Regions from separate parts of the Micromonospora sp. NPDC000663 genome, predicted to be linked through region 2. Evidence: riboswitches for the same ligand, from Rfam matches in the RefSeq annotation. Region 2 holds a riboswitch; each other region holds the start of a gene.

Region 1 (5,557 bases), on a different contig from region 2:
TCCTCACTGCGGGTGGGCGGCAAGAACACCCTCAACATCTACCTCGGTGAGCTGAGCAACGACCTGCTGGGATGGGCGACCTTCCCGCAGCGCAACCTGAGCAGCATGGACGGCGTGGTCGTGCTGAGCGAGTCGCTGCCGAGCGGCACCGCCACCAACTACAACCAGGGCGACACCGGCACCCACGAGGTCGGCCACTGGCTGAACCTCTACCACACCTTCCAGGGTGGCTGCGGCGGCTCGGGTGACGGCGTCAGCGACACCCCGGCCGAGGCGTCGCCGGCCTACCAGTGCCCGACCGGGCGGAACACCTGCTCGGCGACCGGGCTGGACCCGATCACCAACTTCATGGACTACACCTACGACTCGTGCATGTACCAGTTCACCCCGGGACAGGCGAGCCGCATGATCACCGCGTGGAACGCCTACCGCGCCGCGTAGCTTCTCCGCGTACACCCGGTGCCGGCTCCGTCACGACGGAGCCGGCACCGGCGTCTTTCTGGCCGTGGTCAGGCGGCCGTGCACTGCACGTCACGGCTGCGACGGGTCGGCCGCGCCGGCGGTACGGCGACAGGCGCGGCAGCCACCGGCGGAGCGTGCGGGTCGAGCCAGACCTGCACGGCCGGCCGGCCCGGCGCGTAACCCGGAATGCCCGGGACGGGCTGCTCGCGGCGGGTCAACATCGCCACGTCGACGGTGAACTCGAACAGCCTCCAGTCGACGTACGGCTCGGCCCGGGCCCCCTCGGCCAACCGGGCCAGTTGGGCCGGGTCGGTCACCGGTCGGGCGTGACCCGCCACGTACGCCTCGTCGTCGCTCTCCTCCGGCGGGAACGAGTGCAGCGCGTATCGGCCGTCCCGTTCGAGGTCACGGCGCTTCGGGGAGTCGATGACGAAGCAAAAGAGGCCCTCGTCGGTGATGACCGGGGAGACCGGATGGACCCGGGGCCCGCCGTCGGCGCGGACCGTGGCCAGGTAGCCGAAGCCCGGCCCGTACTGCTGGAGGAGAACGCGGATCCCGTCGGCGAGTCGGGGCTCGTCGGCGGCGAATTCGGACCAGGAAGCCATGCGGGCATTCTATCGAACAAATGTACGACCAGCGACCTCGACGCGCTGGTCACCGGCACCGAATTCGGCTGGCACGCAAGGCGCTATGGTGGTCCGATGCTGCTCTCCGACCGCGACCTGGTCTCCGAGATCAAGGCCGGCTCGCTGGGCCTGGAGCCCTTCGAGCCCATGCTGGTTCAACCGTCCAGCATCGACGTACGACTCGACAGGTTGTTCCGGGTCTTCAACAACCACCTCTACACCCACATCGACCCGGCCATGCAGCAGGACGACCTGACCTCGGTGGTCGAGGTGCCCGATGGCGAGCCATTCGTGCTGCACCCGGGGGAGTTCGTGCTCGCCTCGACGCTCGAGGTGATCTCGCTTGGCGACCAGCTCGCCGGCCGGCTGGAGGGCAAGTCGAGTCTGGGTCGCCTCGGCCTGCTCACCCACTCCACCGCCGGCTTCATCGACCCGGGCTTCTCCGGGCACGTGACGCTGGAGCTGTCGAACGTGGCGAACCTGCCGATCACGCTCTGGCCGGGCATGAAGATTGGCCAGCTGTGCATCTTCCGGCTCTCCTCGCCGGCCGAGCACCCGTACGGTTCGGCGGTGTACGGCTCGCGCTACCAGGGCCAGCGGGGGCCGACGCCCAGCCGGGCCTGGCAGCACTGGCGCACCTGGCCGACCCGCTGAGGCAAGAACGACGAGGGCCCGCCGCGAACGGATCGCGACGGGCCCTTCGGTCACCTCTGATCAGCCGGGGCGGCCGTAGCTGTGGATCGGGCCGTCGTCGACCTTCTTCATCTTGACCGGCTGACCGGCCTGGGAGGCGTGCACCACCCAGCCGTTGCCGACGTACATGCCGACGTGGTGGATGTCGCTGTAGTAGAAGACCAGGTCACCGGCGCGCAGATCGGCCCGGCTGACGTTCTTCGTGACCCGACTCTGCGCGGCGGCGTTGTGCGGCAGGCTCACGCCGGCCTTCGCCCACGCGGCGAGCATCAGCCCGGAGCAGTCGTACGAGTTCGGGCCCTCGGCGCCCCACACGTAGGGCTTGCCGATCTGCGCGCAGGCGAACTTCACTGCCGTGCCGGCGGCACCGCCGGGGTAGCTCGCCGGGCAGGGCGCGGGACGCAGCGGGCCGCCGCCCCCGTTGCCGTACACCTTGAGGCGCAGCTTCTGGAGGCGGTCGATCTCCTCGTTGATCTGCTTCTTCTTCGCCGCCAGCTGGGCCTCGGTGCGCGTCAGCTGGGACACCATCTCGTCGAGCGGAGCCTTCTTCGCAGCCAGCTCGTCGCGCAGGTCGGCCACCTCGCGGACGTCCTGCTGCTGGTTGTGCGCGAAACGATCGAGCATTTCGAGCTGCCCGACGACCTCGCTCGGCGACCGGCTGCCCAGCACGGCGTTGACGGTGGAGACGTTCTCGCCCTTGTACGCGCGTACGGCCAAGGCGCTGACCTTGTCCATCGCCGCGTCGACCTGACGCTCCAGCGGGGCGATCTGGGCGGCCAACGCGTCGGCCTGCTTGCGCTTGGCGGCAAGGTCGATCCGGGTGGCGTTGTGCCGTTCGATGATCGGTTCGAGTTTGTTCCAGTCGGCGTCGATCTGGCGTTCGATCTCGGCGACGGACGGGTCGGCGTGGGCCGCGGTGGCGCTGCCGGTCAGGACGACGGCGACGCCGACCAGTGCGGCGAGAGCTGTGGTGAAGCGGGACCAGCGTGGGCGCGGCACGATCGCCGTCGGGCCGGCTGCTGCCGGCCGCTCGGACGACGGCCGCGGGGCATGGAGTGCCACCGGGGTTCCGTTCTCCTTCTTCCTGACCGCCTACCGGGTTAGCTGACGGGTTCGGGCGGGAAGTTGGCGCCCTACCGCAGTGGCTGCGGATTCACCCCGGGGGACGTGGGTCCCCGGTTCGCTCGGAAACGACTCGGCGGTGTCGGTCCGTTACCGCCCGGGCTGGGCGGACCTGCTGTCGGGCCGACAAATGACCAGAGTAGAGACGCCCGTTACCGATCCGCAACCCGCGCGGCCGTGACACTCCGTACCGATTGGAGAGAGTCACGGGGCGTACGCGAAGATTTCTTTCCGATGACTTCGACAGATGGAAAGGTATTGACGCGGGCTTCGGGCGGCGCGAAGGTGACCTCACCTTCATCCGCGCAAATCTGGAGGGTTCGATGCACCGTCCAACCCTGTCCGCCGGCCGGCTCGCCCTGCTCGCCGCCGCCGTGGTCGCCGCCTCGACCGCGATACCGCCACCCGCCGGCGCCGCAGCGGCGCCCGCCCCCGACCGCCAGCAGCAGTACGCCGCCGCGGCGACTGAGTACGGCGTGCCGACCACCGTGCTGCTCGGTGTCTCCTACCTGGAGTCCCGCTGGGACAGCAACGCCGGCACACCGAGCACCAGCGGCGGCTACGGCCCGATGCACCTGACCGACGCCCGCCATGTGGCCGCCCTGCCCGCACGCGGCCACCACGACACCGGCACCGAGGACCCGCGCGGCGACGACTCCCGACCCGCGCTGGCACCCGCGACCCCACCCGCCGAGGACCCCGCGCCGCCCCCGGCCGCGTTGCAGACCGTGGACGCCGCCGCCGCGCTGACCGGCGCCGCACCCGAGTCGCTGCGTACCGACCCGAACGCCAACATCCGTGGCGGCGCGGCGCTGCTCGCGTCGTACCAGCGGGAGTTGGGTGCCCCGGTCGGAGCCGGCACCGACCCGGCCACCTGGTACGGCGCGGTGGCCCGCTACGCCGGCGCGGACAGCGCCGACGCCGCGGCGGCCTTCGCCGACGAGGTCTTCACCACGATCAGCGCCGGCGAGACCCGGGTGACCGACGACGGCCAGCGGATCACGCTGCCGGCCAGCGCGGTACGACCGGAGCGTTCCTGGCTGGACCGGCTGGGCCTGCGTCGCCTCGCCCGCCCGGACGGGCTGGAGTGCCCCCGCACCATCTCCTGCGAGTGGATCCCGGCGCCCTACCAGGCGTTCGGCGACGGCGACTACGGCAACCACGACCTCTCCGACCGGCCCGCCCGGCAGAAGATCGAGTACATCGTCATCCACGACACCGAGGCGAGCTGGGCGACCACGCTGAAACTCGTCCAAGACCCGACGTACGTGAGCTGGCACTACTCGCTGCGATCGGTGGACGGGCACATCGCCCAGCACGTGAAGACCAAGGACGTCGGCTGGCACGCCGGCAACTGGTACGTCAACGCCAAGTCGATCGGGCTGGAGCACGAGGGCTTCGCCGCCCAGGGCACCTGGTACACCGAGGCGATGTACCGGACCTCGGCGAAGCTCGTCCGGCACCTCGCGCTACGGCTCGGCATCCCGCTGGACCGCCAGCACATCATCGGCCACGACAATGTGCCCGGCACCGTCGCGTCGACAGTACGCGGGATGCACTGGGACCCGGGGCCGTACTGGGACTGGACGCACTACTTCGACCTGCTGCACGCCCCGCGACTGGACACCGGCACCCCGGCCACCGGCCTCGTCCGGATCGACCCGAACTACGCCACCAACCAGCCCGCGTTCATCGGATGCGTCACCCCCGGCGTGCCGTGCACACCGCGCGGCTCCTCGTCGGTGGTGCTGCGCGCCGCGCCGTCCGCGGACGCGCCGCTGGTGAACGACATCGCGCTGCGCCCCGACGGCACCCCGAACACCATGGAGGTGTCCGACCACGGCGCCCGGGCCTCCGCCGGCCAGACGTACGCCCTCGCCGGCCGGCAGGGCGACTGGACGGCCATCTGGTACCTCGGACAGAAGGCCTGGTTCCGCAACCCGGCATCCGCCCCCACCGCGAGCTGGACGGTCGGCGTGGTTGCCGTCCCGAAGCCCGGCCGGGCCACCATCCCGGTGTACGGGCGGGCGTACCCGGAGGAGGCCGCCTACCCCGAGGGCGTGCCCTACCAGACCATCTCCCCGTTGCAGTACACCCTGGCCGCCGGTCAGCGGTACTCCGTCGGCGCGGTGCTGGCCGGCGAGTACTACCGGGCCAGCACGTTCGACGGCTCATCGCCCGGCGACTGGACGGTGATCCGCGGCAAGAACCGGTACGCGCAGATCCAGTTCGGCCACCGCATCATGTACGTCAACCTGGACGACGTGCAGTTGCTACCCTCCCCGATCGGCGCGCCCCGCTGACCGGCAACTCCTGAGAAACCACGACGGCCCCCGGTCGGTGACCGGGGGCCGTCGTCGTGCCTGGGGCGGATCAGCCGGGTCTGCGGAACCCGGCGACAGGCATGTTGTTGATGCTCGCCACCTGCACCGGCTTGCCGGCTCGTGGCGCGTGCACCATCTGGTCGTTGCCGAGGTACAGGCCGACGTGGTGCAGGTCGCTGAAGAAGAAGACCAGGTCACCGGCGCGAGCGTTGCTCCGGGAGATCGCCTTGCCCTCGTTCCACTGGTCGCCCGTGTGGTGGGTGAGGTAGATCCCCGCCGACTTGTACGCGTACTGGGTCAGACCCGAGCAGTCGAACGAGTTCGGGCCGG
Region 2 (5,557 bases):
GGCCGGCCCGCTACGCTTCCGGACCACCTACCAGGCGGACGTGCTCACCAGCGACGACGACGAGATCGTGATGGTGGCCCGCCAGTGGCCCGCCACCACGGTGCACAACCACACCCGCCTACGCCCCGAATCGGACGGCCTGCTCCGGGTGGACGTCGAAATCACCCTGAGCGCTCCCGCGCCGCTGTTCCGGTACGCGTTCCGCCAGGCCCGCGCCGCCCACCTCGCCCTCGCCAGCCGCCTCGGCCCGGCCCTCGAACGCGCCAGCGACCCCCCACCACCCGCCTGACCCACCTCCGCGCCTCCGCCGCACCGCACCGCGCCTCCGCCGCACCGCACCGCGCCGCGCCCCGCCCCGCCGCGCCCGCCCTGCGGCCGTGCCGCCAAGATCCGCGCAGCTTCCCCGATGTTGCTGCCTCCGGCGCGCTGGAGGCAGCAACATCCCTGAACTTGCGCGGATCTTGCTCCGGCGGGCGGGTGCGCTCCCGCAAGATCGCACTCGATCCAGGATGTAGTGGCGTCCCACGACGCAGAGGCCACTACATCCTGGAGCGAGCGCGATCATGGCCGGCGGCTCCGGCGGCTCCGGCGGCTCCGGCGGCTCCGGCAGGTCCGGCAGGTCCGGCATGCGCGGCGGGGCCGGCAGGCGCGCTGGGTCCGGCCGGTCCGTCGGGTCCGGCGGGTCCGACAAGGGCGGCGGGGGCAGCGGGGGTGGCAGGGCGTGCGCGGTCGGCGCGATCGCGACCGGTGCGACCGGCGCGGGCGGTGTCCGCTGAGCGGGTGGGGCGGGTTGGGCGGATGGGGCGGCGGCCCCAGGGCTTGTAGGTGGAGAGCACCGTCGCGATGATCATGAGGCTGGTCGAGACGGCGGGGGCGATCACCAGGTCGGCGCGGTCCCGGGCGGGCAGTGCGGCCCCCAGGGCTCCGGCGTGGCGCAGGTTCGGGGTGAGCAGGAACAGGACCAGCCCGACCATCACCGTGGTGAGCACGAGTTTGACGAGCACCCAGCGGTAGCGCAGCAGTCCCCAGGGGGTGAGGAGTGCGCTGGCCACGCCGATCAGCCAGACCGCCACGCTCAGCGGCGCGAACAGCACGGTGCCGAGCAGTGCCGTGACCGGGTAGACCGTGGCCGGGTCGGCGCCGCGCTGGACCGCCACGCCCAGGGTGAGCAGCACCAGGTCGGTGCCGAGCCAGCCGAGGGAGGTGACCAGGTGCAGAGTGAGCAGTGCCTTGCGGGCCGTGGGCGGAAGTCGCATGGGAACGATGCTGCCGCCGGGCCGCCGCCGGGTCGTCCGACCGTCGGCGACATCAGGGGTACGCCCGCTGACGTACCCGTGGCCGGCACCCCCGGTTCGGGGCGCCGGCCACGGGTGGGGTCAGTACACCGACAGGTGCACGTGGTTGGTGTGGTCGCTGGACGGGTCGCCACCCGCCCCGCTGTACGACTTCCACCCGCTGCTGGGCAGCCAGATCTGCCGGTACCAGATCACGTACAGCACGGCGAGCCGGTCGGCGTTGCGGATGAAGTAGGCGGCCAGGTTGTTGCCGTACGTCTTGTCGCCGCCGGTGGCGTCACCGCCGAAGCCGTTCTTCTGCGCGGCGAAGTCGCAGGCCCGACCCTTCGGGTGTTCGCCTGAGCCGCCGGAGCGGTGGCAGGAGACGTACCGGGTGAAGCCGGCGGCCTTTGCCTGGTTGAGCGCGTGCAGGGTCCGCGGGGTGATGCAGCCGCTGGCCGGGGTGGGGTCGTTGACGCTGCACGACTCCGAGGGCCAGGAGCCGTCGGAGTTGCGCGGCGCGGCCGTGGCGTTCGCGCTGGACGTCCCCCGGTTGGAGCCGCCGTCGGAGGTGGTCTGCGGCTTGGGTGTGGTGGCCACGGTCAGGGCCCGTTCGGCCTGTTCCTTGCGCTTGGCCATCACGGCGACCTGCTTGCGCTGCTCGCGGATCTCGCCGTCCAGGGCGACCCGGGTGCGGGTGGCCTCGTCCTTGGTGGCGATCAGGTCGCGTAGCACCCGGTCCTCGTTGGCGGCGACCGCGTCCAGCGCGGCGGCCCGGTCCATGAAGCCTTCCGGGGTGTTGCTGTTGAGCAGCGCCGACATCGCGCCGAGGCGGCCGGTGCGGTAGGCGACGCCGGCGATCTCGCCGACCTTGCCGCTGCGGGCCTCCAGTTCGGCCTCGGTGGTCTTGAGCTGGGTGGTGAGCTGCTGCTGCCGCTGCACGGAGGTGTCCAGGGCGCGCTTGGCGTCCAGGTAGCCCTTGCTGGCGGCTTCCAGTTGGGCGCGAAGCGCGGGGGTGCCGCCCTCTTCGTCGCTGTCGGGCGCCGCGGCGGCCCGGTGGGTGGTCGGGGGAGCGGCCGCCGCCCCGGCCGGGAGTGCGACGCCGAGGGCGAGCATCGCGACGATCAGGGCCGCCAGGCGGGCGGCGGGTGGTCGTGCTGGTGCCACTACGCATGTCCTTCCGTCAGCCGCCGACCGGGTTAGCTGACGGGTTCGGGACGGAAGATCCCTACCGCTGACGCGGATGCACCCCAGGAACATGGTTCCCCGGTTCGCCCGCTCGGGCGATTAGGCGGCGACCGCCACCGGCGCCGGGAGGGCGCCGCCTGGTGGAGGCCGGGACCGAGCCTACCGGGGCAGGTGGGGCACTTGCAGCCGATGTGACGGACGGTGCGTGCGTCATGACCAAAAACTCGGACAAATATGAACCTACTTCTCGAAACGCGGTCACCATTCCACCGAGCCGCAGGCGCCGGGCGCGGCACCGGGCTCGATCTGGAGCGTCGCGTGTTCGATCCGGAAGTCGTCGTGCAGGGCGGTACGCGCCGCGCTGAGCACCGTGCCGACCTCCGCGCCGGGCGCCATGGTCAGGTGTGCGGAAGCCACCTCCATGCCCGAGGTGAGCGTCCAGACGTGCAGGTCGTGGACCTCGACCACGCCGGGCACTGCGGCGAGCCGGTCGTGTACGGCAGTGACCTGGAGGTGTTCCGGGGCGGCCTGCACGAGGATGCGGACGGCGGCCCGGCCGAGTCGCCACGTGCGCGGCAGGATGAACACGCCGATGGCGACCGCGACCAGCGGGTCGGCCCACCACCAGTCGGTGACCGTGATGAGCAGCGCCGCGCCGATCACGCCGACTGAGCCGAGGAGGTCGCCGAGCACCTCCAGGTACGCCCCCTGAAGGTTGATGCTCTCCCGCGCGCCGGCACGCAGCAGCGCGAAGGCGACCACGTTCGCGAGCAGGCCGAGTACGGCGACCGCGAGCATCGGGCCGGCCAGCACCTCGTGCGGGTCGCCGAACCGGCGGATCGCCTCGATCACCACGTAGACCGCCACGCCGGAGAGCAGGACGGCGTTCGCGAGCGCGGCGAGCACCTCGAGGCGGTAGAGGCCGAAGGTGCGCTGCGGGTCGCCTGTCGACCGGCGGGTGGCGGTGATCGCGGCGAGTGCCATGCCGATGCCGAGCACGTCGGTGAACATGTGCCCGGCGTCGGAGAGCAGAGCCAGCGAGCCGGTGCGGAAGGCCGCCACCGCCTCGACCACCATCAGGGCGGCGAGCAGCCCGAACGCTGCCCAGAGCCGTCCCCGGTGCTGGTGTGCGGCATTGGCGACCGACGCGTGGTGGTGGTCATGACCTGCGCCCACGAAACCCACCCTCCGCCGCCAGTCGGGACCGGTCAAATGTATGCGCACATCGCTATGTGTGCAACTATACGGTGGCACCCGCCCCGACGGTGCTCGTCCGGGCCCGATCAGCCGGTCGGGTCGACGGTGGTGAGCCGCTGCGTGGCCCGGGAGAGCGCCACGTAGAGCGTCCGTACCCCGGCACCCGGATCCGCGCGGATCTCGCTCGGGGCGACAAGCACCACCCCGTCGTACTCCATGCCCTTTGCCTCCAGGCTGGTCACCACCTGCAGGCGCGGTGCGCCGAGCGTGCCCAGCCAGCCGGCGACCTCGTCGCGGCGGGGGACCGGCGTGATCACGCCGACCGTGCCGTCCACCTCCGCCAGCAGACCGGCGGCCGCCTCCACGACGGCCGTCTCCAACCCGGCGGCGGGCACGATCAGCTCGACCGGGTCGACCCCCGTGGAACGCACGGCCGTCGGCAGCGGCAGGTCCGGGTAGAGCCGGCGGATCTCCGCCGCCGCCACCGCGAAGATCTCGGACGAGTTGCGGTAGTTGGTGGTGAGCGTGAAATCGTGCCGCTTGCGCCGGCCCAGCGCCTGGTCCCGCGCGCGGGTCAGCTCCTCCGGGTCACCGGTCCACGCCGTCTGCGCCGGATCGCCCACCACCGTCCAGGACGCCAACCGGCCGCGCCTACCGATCATGCGCCACTGCATCGGCGAGACGTCCTGCGCCTCGTCGACCACCACGTGCGCGTACTCCCGGTAGTCCGCCGGCCGTTCCCGGGCCGCCGCCCGCGCGGCGCGCTGCCGGTCGCCGAGGGTGGTCAGCTCACGGACCCCGCCCGCGAGCTGGAACGGGTCGCGCCGCGCCCGCGCCGGCTGCGCCGGCTTGCCGAGCAGTGCGTCCAACTCGTCGAGCAGCGCCACGTCCGCGATGGTCAACCCGGCGGAGTCCAGTTCCCGGTACGCCGCGCCCAGCAACCGGATCTCCGCGCCGGAGAGAATCCCGCCCGCGTAGCGGCGCAGGCGGTCCGGCCGGGCCAGCCAGCCGAGCACGTGCCGGGGGTGCAGTCGCGGCCACCAGGCCTTGAGGAACTCCCGGAACTCCGTGCGCTCGGCGATCTCGTCCTCGAAGGCTCGCTGCTCCGGCAACCGGCCCACGTTCAGCCGGCGGGCCTGTGCCCAGAGCGCGGCGAACACCCCGTCGAAACCCGCCCGCCGCACCTCGTTGCGCCGGGTGCCCCGGTGCAGCACGCGGTCCCGGATCGCGTCCAGCTCGGCCCGGTCCAGCCGCAGCAACGCACCCCGGTAGAGCAGCCGCAGCTCGCCAGGCCCGCCCGGCACGGCGTCGCGGACCGCCCGCTCCAACACCCGGCGCATCCGCAGCGAGCCCTTCACCGCCGCCACCTCGGGCGAGTCGGTACGGGTCGCGGTCATCCCCGGGAAGAGGGTGCCCAACGAGTGCAGGGTCGCGGTGTCCTCACCGAGCGACGGCAGCACCGAGGCGATGTACTCGACGAAGACCGACGACGGGCCGACCACCAGGATGCCGCCGCCGGCGTACCGGCTGCGGTCGGAGTACAGCAGGAAGGCGGCCCGGTGCAGGGCGACAGCCGTCTTGCCGGTCCCCGGACCGCCGGCGACGATCGTCACACCGGAACCGGGCGAGCGGATCGCCTCGTCCTGCTCCCGCTGGATCGTCGCCACGATGTCGCGCATGCCCCGGCCGGTGGCCCGCGACAGGGTGGCCAGCAGAGCGCCGTCCCCGACCACGGTCATCCCCTCCGGGGCGGCGGACGGGTCCAGCAGGTCGTCCTCGACACGGGTGACCCGTTCACCACGGGACTGGATGGTGCGGCGGCGCACCACGCCCAGCGGCTGGTTCGGGGTGGCCTGGTAGAAGGCGGCGGCGGCCGGCGCCCGCCAGTCGACGACGAG
Region 3 (5,557 bases), on a different contig from region 2:
GCCGGTGTGGTGCGCCCGGTCGCGGCCGTTCCGGCGGGCGTCGCCTCGCTCGACGTACCCGACGGGCCGTCGACGCCGGCCGCCGCCTGACGCGACGAGGGCCGCCCCGCGGTGCGGGACGGCCCTCGATCAGCTGAGCGGGTGGGTCAGAGCATCGACATGTGGACGTGGTCGGTGTGGTTCGACGGTCCGCTGTACGACTTCCAGCCGGTCGCCGGGAACCAGATCTGCCGGTTCCAGATCACGTAGTAGATGCCGAGGCGGTCGGCGTTGCGGATGAGGAACGCGGCGACGTTGTTGCCGTACGTGCGGGTGTCCTCGTTGTGCCACGGGCTGAAGCCGCTCTTCTGCAACGACCAGTCGCAGGCGCGGCCCTTCGGGTGCTCGTACGGTCCACCGTTGCGGTGGCAGCCCACGAACCGGGTGTACCCTGCCCGCCTGACCTCCTTGTACGCGTGCAGCGTGCGCGGCGTGACGCAGCCGGAGGTGGTCGGGTCGTCCTCGCTGCACGACTGCGCCTTCCAGTCGCCGTCGTCGGTGCGCCCCGGGCCGATCCGGGCGACCGGCGACGTGGCGTCCACCAGGCCGCCGGTGAAGCCCTTCCCGCCGACGAGGGCGAGCGCCTTGTCCGCGTCGCGCTTCTCCTTCGCCATCAGGGCTGTCTGCTTCTGCTGCTCCCGTACCTCCACGTCCAGGGCCACCTTCGCCTGTTCGGCGCGGGCCTTCACCGCGTTGACCTCGGAGAGCTTCTTCTCGTTGACCATGTTCATCTCGTCGAGCGCGGCGGCCCTCCGGACGAACGAGTCGGGCGCGTCGCTCTCCAGCAGCATCGCGATCGCGCCGATCCGGCCGGTCCGGTACGACTGGGCGGCGATCTGACCGACCTGCGGAGCCAGGGCGTCCAGCTCGGCCTTGGCGCGCTCCACCTCCGCCGCCAGCTCCGCCTGCCGCCTCTTGGACTTGTCCAGTTGGGACTTGGCCGCCAGGTAGTCCCGGTTGGTCTTCTCGATGACGTCGTTGAGCAGCTTCGGCTCGCCGTCCTCCTCGTGCCCGGACGGCGTTGGCGTCGTCGGGGCGGCGTACGCCGGGAGGGGTCCGGCGAGCACGGTCAGTGCGGCGAGCACGGCCACCACGGGCGTCAACCAGCGGCGTAGGGGTGCCGTCACGATGTTCCCTTCCGTCGACCGCCGACCGGGTTAGCTGACGGGTTCGGGGCGGAAGTGGCCCCTACCGCTGACGCGGATTCACCCCACGTACCTGGGTTCCCGGCTCGCCGGTTGGCGATTGGGCGGTGGCACCGCAGGCGCCGATTCGCGCCTTCGGCGGTGACCGGCAGCGAGGTTACCCGAGAGTCGACCCCCTGAGCTACGTCCCGATGCCGACTAAAAGCGTCATTTCGCCATGGCGTTGAGTGACCAGTGATGCGGTTCTCAGGCCGGATGCCCGATCTGGTCACGCTGAGGAGTGTCACCATGCCGTATCCGTGCTCCTGTTCGGCTCTGGCCACCGGGTGGTGGCGGTGGGCGGGGGTGTCGTCCGCGTCCGGTCCGGCCCGTCCACCGGGACCGTTCGCGGGGAGCTCAGTGCGGCCAGGGCCTCCGCCCGGTCCGGCTGGGGCCGGGGGACGGGGACGTCGTCGGCCGGCTCGGCGCTCGACCGTCCGGCGGCGGTCACCACCGCGGCCAGCCCGGTGGTCAGCGGCACGGCGGCGATGAGGCCGAGGGTGGCCACTGCGCTGCGGACGATCTCCTGCGCCAGGAACTCGCTGGTGAGGATCTGTCCGAGGGGGCGCGTGTCGGCGGTGAGCAGGAGCAGCAGGGGCAACGAGGCGCCCGCGTACGCCAGCACGATCGTGTTGACCGTGGAGGCGATGTGCGCCCGGCCGACCCGGGTGGCAGCCCGGTAGAGCTGCAACCGGGTCAGCCCCGGGTTGGCGTTCGCCAGTTCGGTGACGGTGGCCGCCTGGGTGACCGTCACGTCGTCGAGCACCCCGAGCGAGCCGATGATGATCCCGGCGAGCAGCAGGCCGTGCAGGTCCACGTCGGCCTGGAACATCGACAGCGTGGTGGCGTCCTCGCTGCCGAAACCGGTGAGGTGGGTGGCGGCGGTGGCGATGGTGGCGAGCACGCCGGTGAGGACCAGGCTGCCCAGGGTGCCGAGGACAGCTACCGAGGTCTGCGCGGTCACCCCGTGCGTCAGGTAGAGCACCACGAACATGATCAGGGCGGCACCGACCACCGCGACGACAAGCGGTGACCGGCCGGCGGCGATGCCCGGCAGCACGAAGGTGAGCAGGATGGCGAAGCTGGCGGCCAGCCCGGCGAGCGCGGCCAGGCCACGCCACCTGCCGAACGCGACGATCGCGGCGGCGAAGACCACCGCCAGCCACACCAGCGGTGTGCCGCGCTGGTGTTCGGCGATGTTCCAGTTGCTGGCGCCGGGGTCGGCGGGGTCGGTCAGCTCGACCAGGATCACCTCGTCGCCGACGTCGACCCGAGGTGCTCCGGGGCCGTCCGGTACCGGTGTCTGGACCTGCTGCTCGGCGCTCGGCCCGTCCTGCACCCGGACGTCCACCGTGCCGCACCGCCCGTCGCCGGCGTTCGGTGTGCCCTCCGGGGTCTGCGGCGTGGGCGGGCACGGTTCGGTAACCACGCGGGTCACTGTGCCGTGGTAGCGCGGGACGTCCGCGCCGCCGCCGGTCTGCGGGGAGTCGCCCCGGGGCCAGAGCACCACAGCCGCGAGCACCGTGGCGACGAACAGGGGTACCACGGTCGCGACGAGGATCCGCCGTACCCGGGGAGGGGCGGACGGAACGGAACGGCTGTGGTCGGAACCCAATGCGAGACTCCCAACGAATCCGGTGCGGGGTACGTGCCGGCGGGCCGGTCGGTTCACCGTCGCCGCGGAAATGCGGTGACGGGCGCGGCGGATCGCGGGATGCCGATCGCTTGATCACGTACGGTGAACGACCGGCCGGACCGGCGGGGAGCGCCGCCGTGTCGCGGCGGCAGCGGTGCCGGACTGCGCAGCGTGATCCGGAGGGCCATCGTCGGAATGCTAACCACACAGGCTGTGGGGCGCAGGTCGTGGCGGAGTGTCGGGGTCCCGGAACCGCCCGCGTGGCGGAGTACGGCCCGGGATCGTGGAGTCATGCACGCTGAGTCACCACATGGTCCGTACGGTAAGCATCACGGTGGGCACGACAAGCACGCCGGTCACGACCCGGCGATGTTCCGCCGCCGGTTCTGGGTCTGCCTGGTGCTCACCGTGCCGGTGGTGCTGACCAGTCACCTCGTGGCGGACCGGCTCGGTCCGCGCTGGGACGTGCCGGGGAGTTCCTGGGTGGGGCCGGCGCTCGGCTCGGTGGTGTTCTGGTGGGGCGGCTGGCCGTTCCTGGTCGGCGCGGTCCGGGAGGTGCGGGACCGGGCACCGGGGATGATGCTGCTTGTCGCGATGGCGATCACCGTCGCCTACACCGCGTCGCTGGCCACCAGCGTCGGCGCGTTCGACCTGGACTTCTGGTGGGAGTTGGCGGCGCTGGTCACCATCATGCTGCTCGGGCACTGGCAGGAGATGAAGGCCATCGGGCAGGCCCGGGGAGCCCTCGCGGCGCTTGCCGCGCTGCTGCCCGACGAGGCCGAGCGGGTGGCCGCCGACGGCCGGGTCGAACCGGTGCCGGTGGGCGCGCTGCGGGTCGGCGACGTGCTGCTGGTCCGCCCGGGTGGCCGGGTGCCGGCCGACGGGGTCATCGTGGAGGGCGGCGCCGAGCTGGACGAGTCGATGATCACCGGCGAGTCGCGGCCGGTCGCCCGCGCGGCCGGCGGCCGGGTGGTGGCGGGCACTGTCGCCACCGACTCGGCGATCCGGGTCCGGGTCGAGGCGCTTGGTGAGCAGACCGCCCTCGCCGGCATCCAGCGCATGGTCGCCGAGGCGCAGCGCTCGGGCGGTCGGGCCCAGCTGCTGGCCGACCGGTTCGCCGCCGCGTTGTTCTACCTGGCCACCGGGACCGCCGTGCTGACCGTGCTGGTCTGGACGGCGCTGGGCCGGACCGACGAGGCGGTGGTCCGCGCGGTAACCGTCCTGGTGATCGCCTGCCCGCATGCGCTCGGCCTGGCCATTCCGCTTGTCGTCGCGCTCTCCACGGCGGTGGCCGCGCGATCCGGGATCCTGGTGAAGGACCGGTTGGCGTTGGAGCGGATGAGGACCGTCGGCGCGGTGCTCTTCGACAAGACCGGCACGCTGACCCGGGGCGAGCACACCGTCTCCGACGTGACCGTGACGCTGGGCATGGAGCGGGACGAGGCGCTGCGCATCGCCGCCGGCGTCGAATCGGACAGCGAGCATCCGCTCGCACGGGCGATCGTCGCGGCGGCCGGGTCCGCAGGTCCAGCCCCGGCCCACGGGTTCCGGTCGCTGCCGGGCCGCGGTGTGCAGGCGACAGTCGACGGTACGGAGTATGCGGTGGGTGGGCCGGCGCTGCTTCGCGAGTTGGGGGTGTCGCTCCCGGCCGACCTGGAGATGGCGACCGGGCGCTGGTCGGCGCGGGGTGCGGCGGTGCTGCATCTGGTGCGGCTGCCGGACCGCGTGCTCGGCGCGTTCGCGGTGACCGACGAGGTGCGTCCGGAGGCCCGACGGGCAGTCGACGAGCTGCGTGCCGAAGGCGTTCCGACCATCGCCATGATCACCGGGGACGCGCGGCCGGTGGCCGAGGCGGTCGCCGCCGAACTCGGGTTCCGCCCCGGTGTCGACGAGGTCTTCGCCGAGGTGCTGCCGGTGGACAAGGACGGCCGGGTGGCCGACCTCCAGCGGCGGGGGCTGACCGTGGCGATGGTCGGTGACGGGGTGAACGACGCGCCCGCGTTGGCCCGCGCCGACGTGGGCATCGCGATCGGTGCGGGCACCGACGTGGCGATCGAGTCGGCAGGGGTGGTGCTCGCCTCGTCCGACCCGCGTGGGGTGGCCGCCGTGGTGCGGCTGTCCCGGGCGTCGTACCGCAAGATGCGGCAGAACCTGGCCTGGGCGGCGGGCTACAACGTGGTGGCGCTGCCCCTGGCGGCCGGGGTGCTGGCCTGGGCCGGGGTGGCGTTGAGCCCGGCGCTGGCCGCCGTGCTGATGTCGGCGTCCACGGTCGTGGTGGCGCTCAACGCCCAGTTGCTGCGCCGGGTCCGGCTCGATCCGGAGTCGGACTGAGGGGCGTCAGCCGCGCTTCATCAGCCGGCCGACAGCCGCCATCATCTCGGTGGCCATCTCGTCGGCCCGCCCCTCGGCGGCGCCCTCGTGCATGCAGTGCCGCGCGTGGCCGTCGAGCAGACCCAGCGCCACCTTGTCGAGGGCGGCCTGGATCGCGGAGATCTGGGTGAGCACGTCGATGCAGTAGCGGTCGTCGTCGACCATCTTCTCGATGCCCCGGACCTGGCCCTCGACGCGGCGGAGCCGCGCGAGCAGCTGGTCCTTGCTGGCGGTGTACCCGCGGATCGGGGTGGGTGCGGTCATGCCGACCAGGATAGCCTACCCCTGGGGGGTATGGTAGGGTCCAACCTGACGGATACCCCCACCG
Region 4 (5,557 bases), on a different contig from region 2:
CGATCGCCGCCGCCACCGACGCGCCGGTGGTCTACTGCCCCACCCTGCGGGCGATGGACGAGGCGCTGGTGCCCAGCCTGCGGGCGGCGTTCTACGTCAACCACGGCGCCAAGAACAGCCACTGCATCAGGTTCACCCAGCTCACCCACGTGCAGTTGCACCACGGCGACAGCGACAAGGCGCCCAGCGCCAACCCGGTGTCCGGGATCTTCGACCGGATCTTCGTGGCCGGCCCGGCGGCGATCGAACGGTACGCCCGCGCCGGCGTGCGGATCCCGGCCGAGAAGTTCGTGGTGGTGGGCCGCCCGCAGGTCGAGTCGATCGAGGTACGCCCCGAGCCGGTACGCGGGCTCGCCCACCCGACGGTGCTCTACACCCCCACCTGGACGGGGCACCACGCCGACGCCGACTACTGCTCCCTGCCGGTGGCCGAGACGCTGCTGCGGCGGCTGCTGGAGCGCGGCGCGACAGTCATCCTGCGGGCGCACCCGTACACCGCGCAGAATCCGGCCTCGGCCCGGCAGCTCGGCCGGTTGACCGAGCTGCTGGTCGCCGACCGGGCCCGCACCGGACGGCAGCACGTCGTCGGCGCGGCGGCCCGCGAGCTGAGCCTGACCGAGTGCGTGAACCGCTCGGACGCGCTGATCTCCGACGTGTCCGGGGTGATCTCCGACTACCTCTACTCCGGTAAGCCGTACGCGGTGACCGACATGGGCGACGAGGGCGACGGGTTCGTGCGGCGCTTCCCGTTGGCCGCCGCCGGTTACGTGCTGCGGCGGGACATGTCGAACACCGACGAGGTGTTGACCGACCTGCTGGACACCGATCCCGCCGCCGAGGACCGGTGGGCCACCCGCCGCCACTACCTGGGCGACTTCCCGGCCGAGTCGTACGCCGAGGCGTTCCTGACCGCCGCCCGCCGGGAGCTGGCGCCGCAGCGGACGCTCACCGCCCCGGCGGCCGTGTAACGCCTCAGCGGTACGCGTCGAGCAGGGCCAGCACCGCCGCCGGGTCCTCCACGTGTGCGTTGTGCCCGAGCCCGGGCAGCGTGACGACCGGGACGCCGTACTCCTTGAGCTGCGCGTCGGTGACCATCGGGTCGTGCTCGCCGCGGGCCAGCACCACAGGCACGTCGGTGGCGGCGATCAGGGCGGCCAGGTCGGGCTCGCCGACGGCGAACGCGCCGGGATCCATGGCGAGGCGCCACCGGCCGTCGACCTGCCGCAGCCCGGCGTCCACCACCGGATGGTCCGGTGGGAGCAGGCCGACCAGCCCGGAGACCCGCAGGTAGCGGCGTGCCGCCTCGGTGCGGTTGGCGAACCAGCTGACCGGGCGGGCGGCCAGCGCGGCGGCGCGGTCCAGCTCGGCGGGCGACCAGACCGCCTTGATGCCCAGCCCGACCACCGCGTCGACAGGCAGTCCGGCGTCGCGGGCGGCCAACGCGAGACCGACGACGCCGCCGAGCGAATGCCCGAGCACGACGAGCCGGTCGTCGGCCGCCAGGCCGCGGGCGATCCGGTCGGCAAGACCAGTGAAGGAGTACGACGGCAGCGGCGCCGACCAGCCGTGACCGGCCAGGTCCGGGGCGAGCCACCGCGCGGGCCAGTGCTGCTCCAGCAGCGGCGCCCAGGGCAGCCACACGTCGCCGCTCGCCCCCATCCCGTGCAGCAGCAGCAGGATCGGTCCGCGACTGGCTTGACCACCCGATTCATCCGCCACGGCCGCAGTCTCCCACGGTTCGCGGCCCGGAACGAGAGTCGAACGCGGACCCGACCGGCGGAGATCCACTGTAGAGTGCGGCGCCTGGACGGGCATCGTCGTCGCGGGAGGGAGCCTCCGTGCTCAGAAGGCATCGATCAACACTGGTGACGGCGGTGGCCGTCGTCGCCCTCGGCGTGGCACCGGGCGCGCCCGCGCTCGGCACACCGTCGGGCGCAGCGCCGCACGGCGCGGCTGTCGCGGCGGCCGACCGGGTCCTGCGGGTCTACAACAACAACATCGAGAACCTGGTGGTGAACAACGCCGACGGGAGCTGCACCCGGATCTCCGGACCGGACCACCTGACCTCGATCCTGGTCGACGACGCCGGACGCACAGGCACCAGCGGTGTGGTGGCGCCCGACCTGCTGATCGTGCAGCAGGTGCGCGGCACCGGCCAGGCCGAGGCGTACGCCGACCAGCTGTCGGCGAAGTTCGGCTACCCGGCTGGCACGTACGGGGCCATCGTGGCCTGGACCGACCCGGAGCCGTGGGGCAGCACGCACAAGTGCAGTTCCCAGTCGCTGGGCGACCTGAAGAAGAAGCAGACCAACGCGATCATCTGGAACACCAGGACGCTCAGCCTCGCCGCCGGCGACATCTCCAAGTACTGGAGCGCGGGCTGGCTCAAGCCGGGCACGGCGTACGCCAACGGCGCCGGGTGCACCCTGTACAAGCCGCCGAAGAGCGACCCGGACAGCACCGACTACTACAAGTGGAAGCGGACCAGCGCCATCGCGGCCCGGTTCACGATCAGGGCGACCGGCACCAGCGTGTTCGCGGCGACCATGCACCTGCCGCAGGAGAACCGGCAGAACGCGTGCGCCGGCGACGGCGACCGGGGCATCGCCAACAGCGGCATCCACCTGGGCGCGGACGCGACGAGCCTGTTGAACGCCTCCACGATCCGGATCGTGGGGATCGACGCGAACCGCACCGGCATCGCGGCCAGCACGCTGAGCGGCTACGGCATGACCGGCTACGGCTCGGCCGCCACCAGCGGGTCCAGCAAGATCGACTATCTGTTCGTGAAGGGCACCGTACGGCCGTCCAGCATCGGGCACACGGTCAGCGGGACGAAGTCGAACCACCTCGCGCTGTACGGCTTCATCGACTACTGACCACGACACGAAGACGCCGCGGGCGCCGACCCCTCGTGGGGGACGGCGCCCGCGGCGGTCCATCCGCCTGGGTCAGGCGGAGTAGCCCCGGGTGGCGATCCAGTTGGCCAGGTCGATCGTGGTGATCCAGTACGACGCGTCGGCCGCGTTCGCCGAGTCGGCGATCCGCACGGTCCGGCCGTTGTCCCGGTAACCCACCACGGCGATGTAGTGCCCACCGCCGTAGGAGTGCCAGCCGCCGTTGGTGTCGACGGCGTCGCCGGCGACGTTGGCCACCACGCCACGGCCGTCGGTGATGGCCTTGACGACGTCGGCCTGGAGCTGGTCCATCTGGGCCGGGCTCGGGGCGCCCGCGAACATCCGGGTCCGGTACGGGGAACCCTTCACCTCGGCGTTGAGCACGCGGGTGGTGTCGAGGGCCGAGTTGGTGCCCATCTCGGTGGTGCCCAGTTCGGCGGCGAGTTCGTTCTGGGTGCGGTCGATGCCGCTGGCGCTGAGCGCGTTGCGGGTGGCCGCCGGACCGCAGTTGTAGTACGTGTTCTGCGCCTCGTAGTCGTAGTCGAGCACCTTCGTCGCGGGCGGCTTCGGCGGTGTCGGCTTACGGGTGAGGTCCGGGTTGCCGCTGGCCTTCGCGACGGGTGACGTAGCGCTGGCGGCCGGGGCGGCGCTGCTCGGCGCGGCGCTGGCCGAGGGGGACGCGACGCGCGCCTGGCCACGGGAGGCGGCCAGGTCGCTGCGCATCTCGGCGACGGTGGTCGCGCTGTGCTGGCCGGCCGGGGCATCGTCGGTGTCGGTGAGCAGGACACCGGAGGTGGCCGCGAGCGCGAGGGCCGCGGCGGAGGCGGCGACGATCTGGTACGGACGTTCGGTGGTGAGACGGCGGAGCTGACGCTTCAGGGTGTGCTTCACGGGGTCCTCCACGGTTCGGGGGGAGAGCGGCACACCGGGGCCGAGCCGGTATCCGGGCAGGCGCCAGCGCGCGAACCCGTGGTCCGCGGATGGTGAACCGCTCAAGGGAACGCCCGGCGCTGCCGGGCGGGAAGGGCGATGACCCGGGGGGTCAGCTCACCGGACGGATGAGCGGGGGCACCGCCGCGCCGTGGAGGCGTGGGAACAAGCAAGGGGTGGAGAGGTGCTGCACGAGGATGGAACTCCTTCCGACACCGCCTACCGGGTTAGCTGACGGATTCGGGCGGGAAGATCGCCCTACCGCGGGCCGTGGCTCGCGGATTCACCCCGGACTTACTGGTGGGTCCCCGGTTCGTTGATCACGATTGAGCGGGTCGGCGCGGCGTCGCCTCTTGCGATCGGTAACCGCACCGGACGGGACGACACTACTGGCCGGTGCGTACGCCTGCCAAGCCGCGTCCACCTGCGTAAACATCATTCTGGCCGACAATTTCTGCGCGTATTGCCGATGACGTGACTCGATGGGACAACCGGTTACGGCGACGCCTGTGGTCGACAACCGGACAGGCCGTCGACAACGACGTCGGATTCGCGCGAACAACGGGCCCGATCGCGCCGAGCGCCCGATTTCCCGGGCCCGTGACCGGGCTCACGTCACAGATCGGGCTCAACCGACGCGCTGGCTCACCCGACGCGTGCCGGGCGCCAGCGGGCCACCGCGGCCTGACGTACCGCACCGGTCGCCGCCCGGCGGGCCGGCGCCGGGCCGGGCCGCAGTCGGGCCGCGGCCGCGTACGCCTCCTCGGCGAGGGTGCGGGCCGACTCGGCGGCCAGTTCCGCGTCCCGCCAGGCCGACCGTTCCCGCTCGGCGGCGACCCGGTAGTCGGCAAGCCTCGCGCCCCTGATCGCCCGGGCGAGCAGCACCTCCTGCTCGACGGGGTGCCGGCGGGGATCCCAACCGCGCCGGTGCCCGAACACGTCACCGAGCTGCCCCATGGTCAGCTCCCCGCGCCAGTACGCCGCCATCGCGGCACGGTGCAGGTACCGCTCCCGGGCGGCGTACTCGGCCGGAGTGTGCGGGGTACGCGGGGTGGGCAGCGCCCCGGCGCCGGCGAACCGACGGGCCACGGTGTCCGCCTCGTCGTACCCGGCCCAGGCCCGCTCGGCCTCCTCCTGGGTGACCAGCCAGTCAGCCCGTCGCCGTCGGGCGGTCTGCGCGGCGCCGGCGGCGGCGACAGACACCTCCTCGGCGTACCGGCGCCTGTCGGCGGCCTCGGCGGCCGCGGCCTCCCGGGCGGTGGGCGCGGTCGAGCCCGGCTCACCCGTCGGCCCGTCCCGCTCCGGGCGGGCGACGAGAACGGCGGGCACGCTCAACGCCAGCAGGAACAGCACCGACCAGATGGCGGCGGCCTGCGGTACCTCGGTCAGGAACTGGTAGAAGACGACGGTCTCCATGATCGACACCTCGGAACGACAGCGATGCGACGGTGAGCCGCACGGGCCGGGCGGGTCGTGGCGTGGCCACGGGCCGACGGGTGCGGGTGGTTGATCGACAGGCGCGGCGGCGGGACGCTCGTCCCGATGGTTCAGCGGGAGGGCGGGGCCCGGGGTGCCCGGCTGGCCGGGCCGTGGGCGTGGGGCCGTCGCTCGGACCGGGCAGCGCTCGCCGGGGTGACACCCGTGGCGGCGGGCAGGATCCCGGCGACCAGCCGGGCGGGCTGCGGGTCGACCGACCGGGTCGAGGTGTGCCGGTCGGCGGCGTCGGCGGC

The links. Region 2 has a riboswitch for cyclic di-AMP ahead of ACFY1S_RS19080 (coiled-coil domain-containing protein). Riboswitches for the same ligand answer to the same signal wherever they lie in the genome.
Region 1: linked by a shared signal. The riboswitch ahead of ACFY1S_RS14260 (NlpC/P60 family protein) and the one ahead of ACFY1S_RS19080 (coiled-coil domain-containing protein) in region 2 are both predicted to bind cyclic di-AMP.
Region 3: linked by a shared signal. The riboswitch ahead of ACFY1S_RS00215 (coiled-coil domain-containing protein) and the one ahead of ACFY1S_RS19080 (coiled-coil domain-containing protein) in region 2 are both predicted to bind cyclic di-AMP.
Region 4: linked by a shared signal. The riboswitch ahead of ACFY1S_RS07550 (C39 family peptidase) and the one ahead of ACFY1S_RS19080 (coiled-coil domain-containing protein) in region 2 are both predicted to bind cyclic di-AMP.

What each region holds. Positions count from the first base shown of each region.
Region 1 is NZ_JBIAYR010000003.1:422,156-427,712, forward strand. Features, by position in the region: gene ACFY1S_RS14245 (zinc metalloprotease) at 1-441, shown strand, start outside; gene ACFY1S_RS14250 (pyridoxamine 5'-phosphate oxidase family protein) at 510-1,067, opposite strand; gene dcd (dCTP deaminase) at 1,164-1,742, shown strand; gene ACFY1S_RS14260 (NlpC/P60 family protein) at 1,803-2,843, opposite strand; cyclic di-AMP (ydaO/yuaA leader) riboswitch at 2,857-2,992, opposite strand; gene ACFY1S_RS14265 (N-acetylmuramoyl-L-alanine amidase) at 3,227-5,206, shown strand; gene ACFY1S_RS14270 (NlpC/P60 family protein) at 5,277-5,557, opposite strand, start outside.
Region 2 is NZ_JBIAYR010000005.1:117,286-122,842, forward strand. Features, by position in the region: gene ACFY1S_RS19070 (SRPBCC family protein) at 1-289, shown strand, start outside; gene ACFY1S_RS19075 (hypothetical protein) at 540-1,256, opposite strand; gene ACFY1S_RS19080 (coiled-coil domain-containing protein) at 1,377-2,441, opposite strand; cyclic di-AMP (ydaO/yuaA leader) riboswitch at 2,447-2,578, opposite strand; gene ACFY1S_RS19085 (cation diffusion facilitator family transporter) at 2,721-3,638, opposite strand; gene ACFY1S_RS19090 (HelD family protein) at 3,746-5,557, opposite strand, start outside.
Region 3 is NZ_JBIAYR010000001.1:44,861-50,417, forward strand. Features, by position in the region: gene ACFY1S_RS00210 (carbonic anhydrase) at 1-90, shown strand, start outside; gene ACFY1S_RS00215 (coiled-coil domain-containing protein) at 147-1,166, opposite strand; cyclic di-AMP (ydaO/yuaA leader) riboswitch at 1,171-1,301, opposite strand; gene ACFY1S_RS00220 (YibE/F family protein) at 1,468-2,838, opposite strand; gene ACFY1S_RS00225 (heavy metal translocating P-type ATPase) at 3,151-5,190, shown strand; gene ACFY1S_RS00230 (metal-sensitive transcriptional regulator) at 5,197-5,493, opposite strand.
Region 4 is NZ_JBIAYR010000001.1:1,586,758-1,592,314, reverse strand. Features, by position in the region: gene ACFY1S_RS07565 (CDP-glycerol glycerophosphotransferase family protein) at 1-968, shown strand, start outside; gene ACFY1S_RS07560 (alpha/beta fold hydrolase) at 973-1,719, opposite strand; gene ACFY1S_RS07555 (hypothetical protein) at 1,839-2,879, shown strand; gene ACFY1S_RS07550 (C39 family peptidase) at 2,952-3,800, opposite strand; cyclic di-AMP (ydaO/yuaA leader) riboswitch at 4,029-4,170, opposite strand; gene ACFY1S_RS07545 (hypothetical protein) at 4,473-5,243, opposite strand; gene ACFY1S_RS07540 (hypothetical protein) at 5,375-5,557, opposite strand, start outside.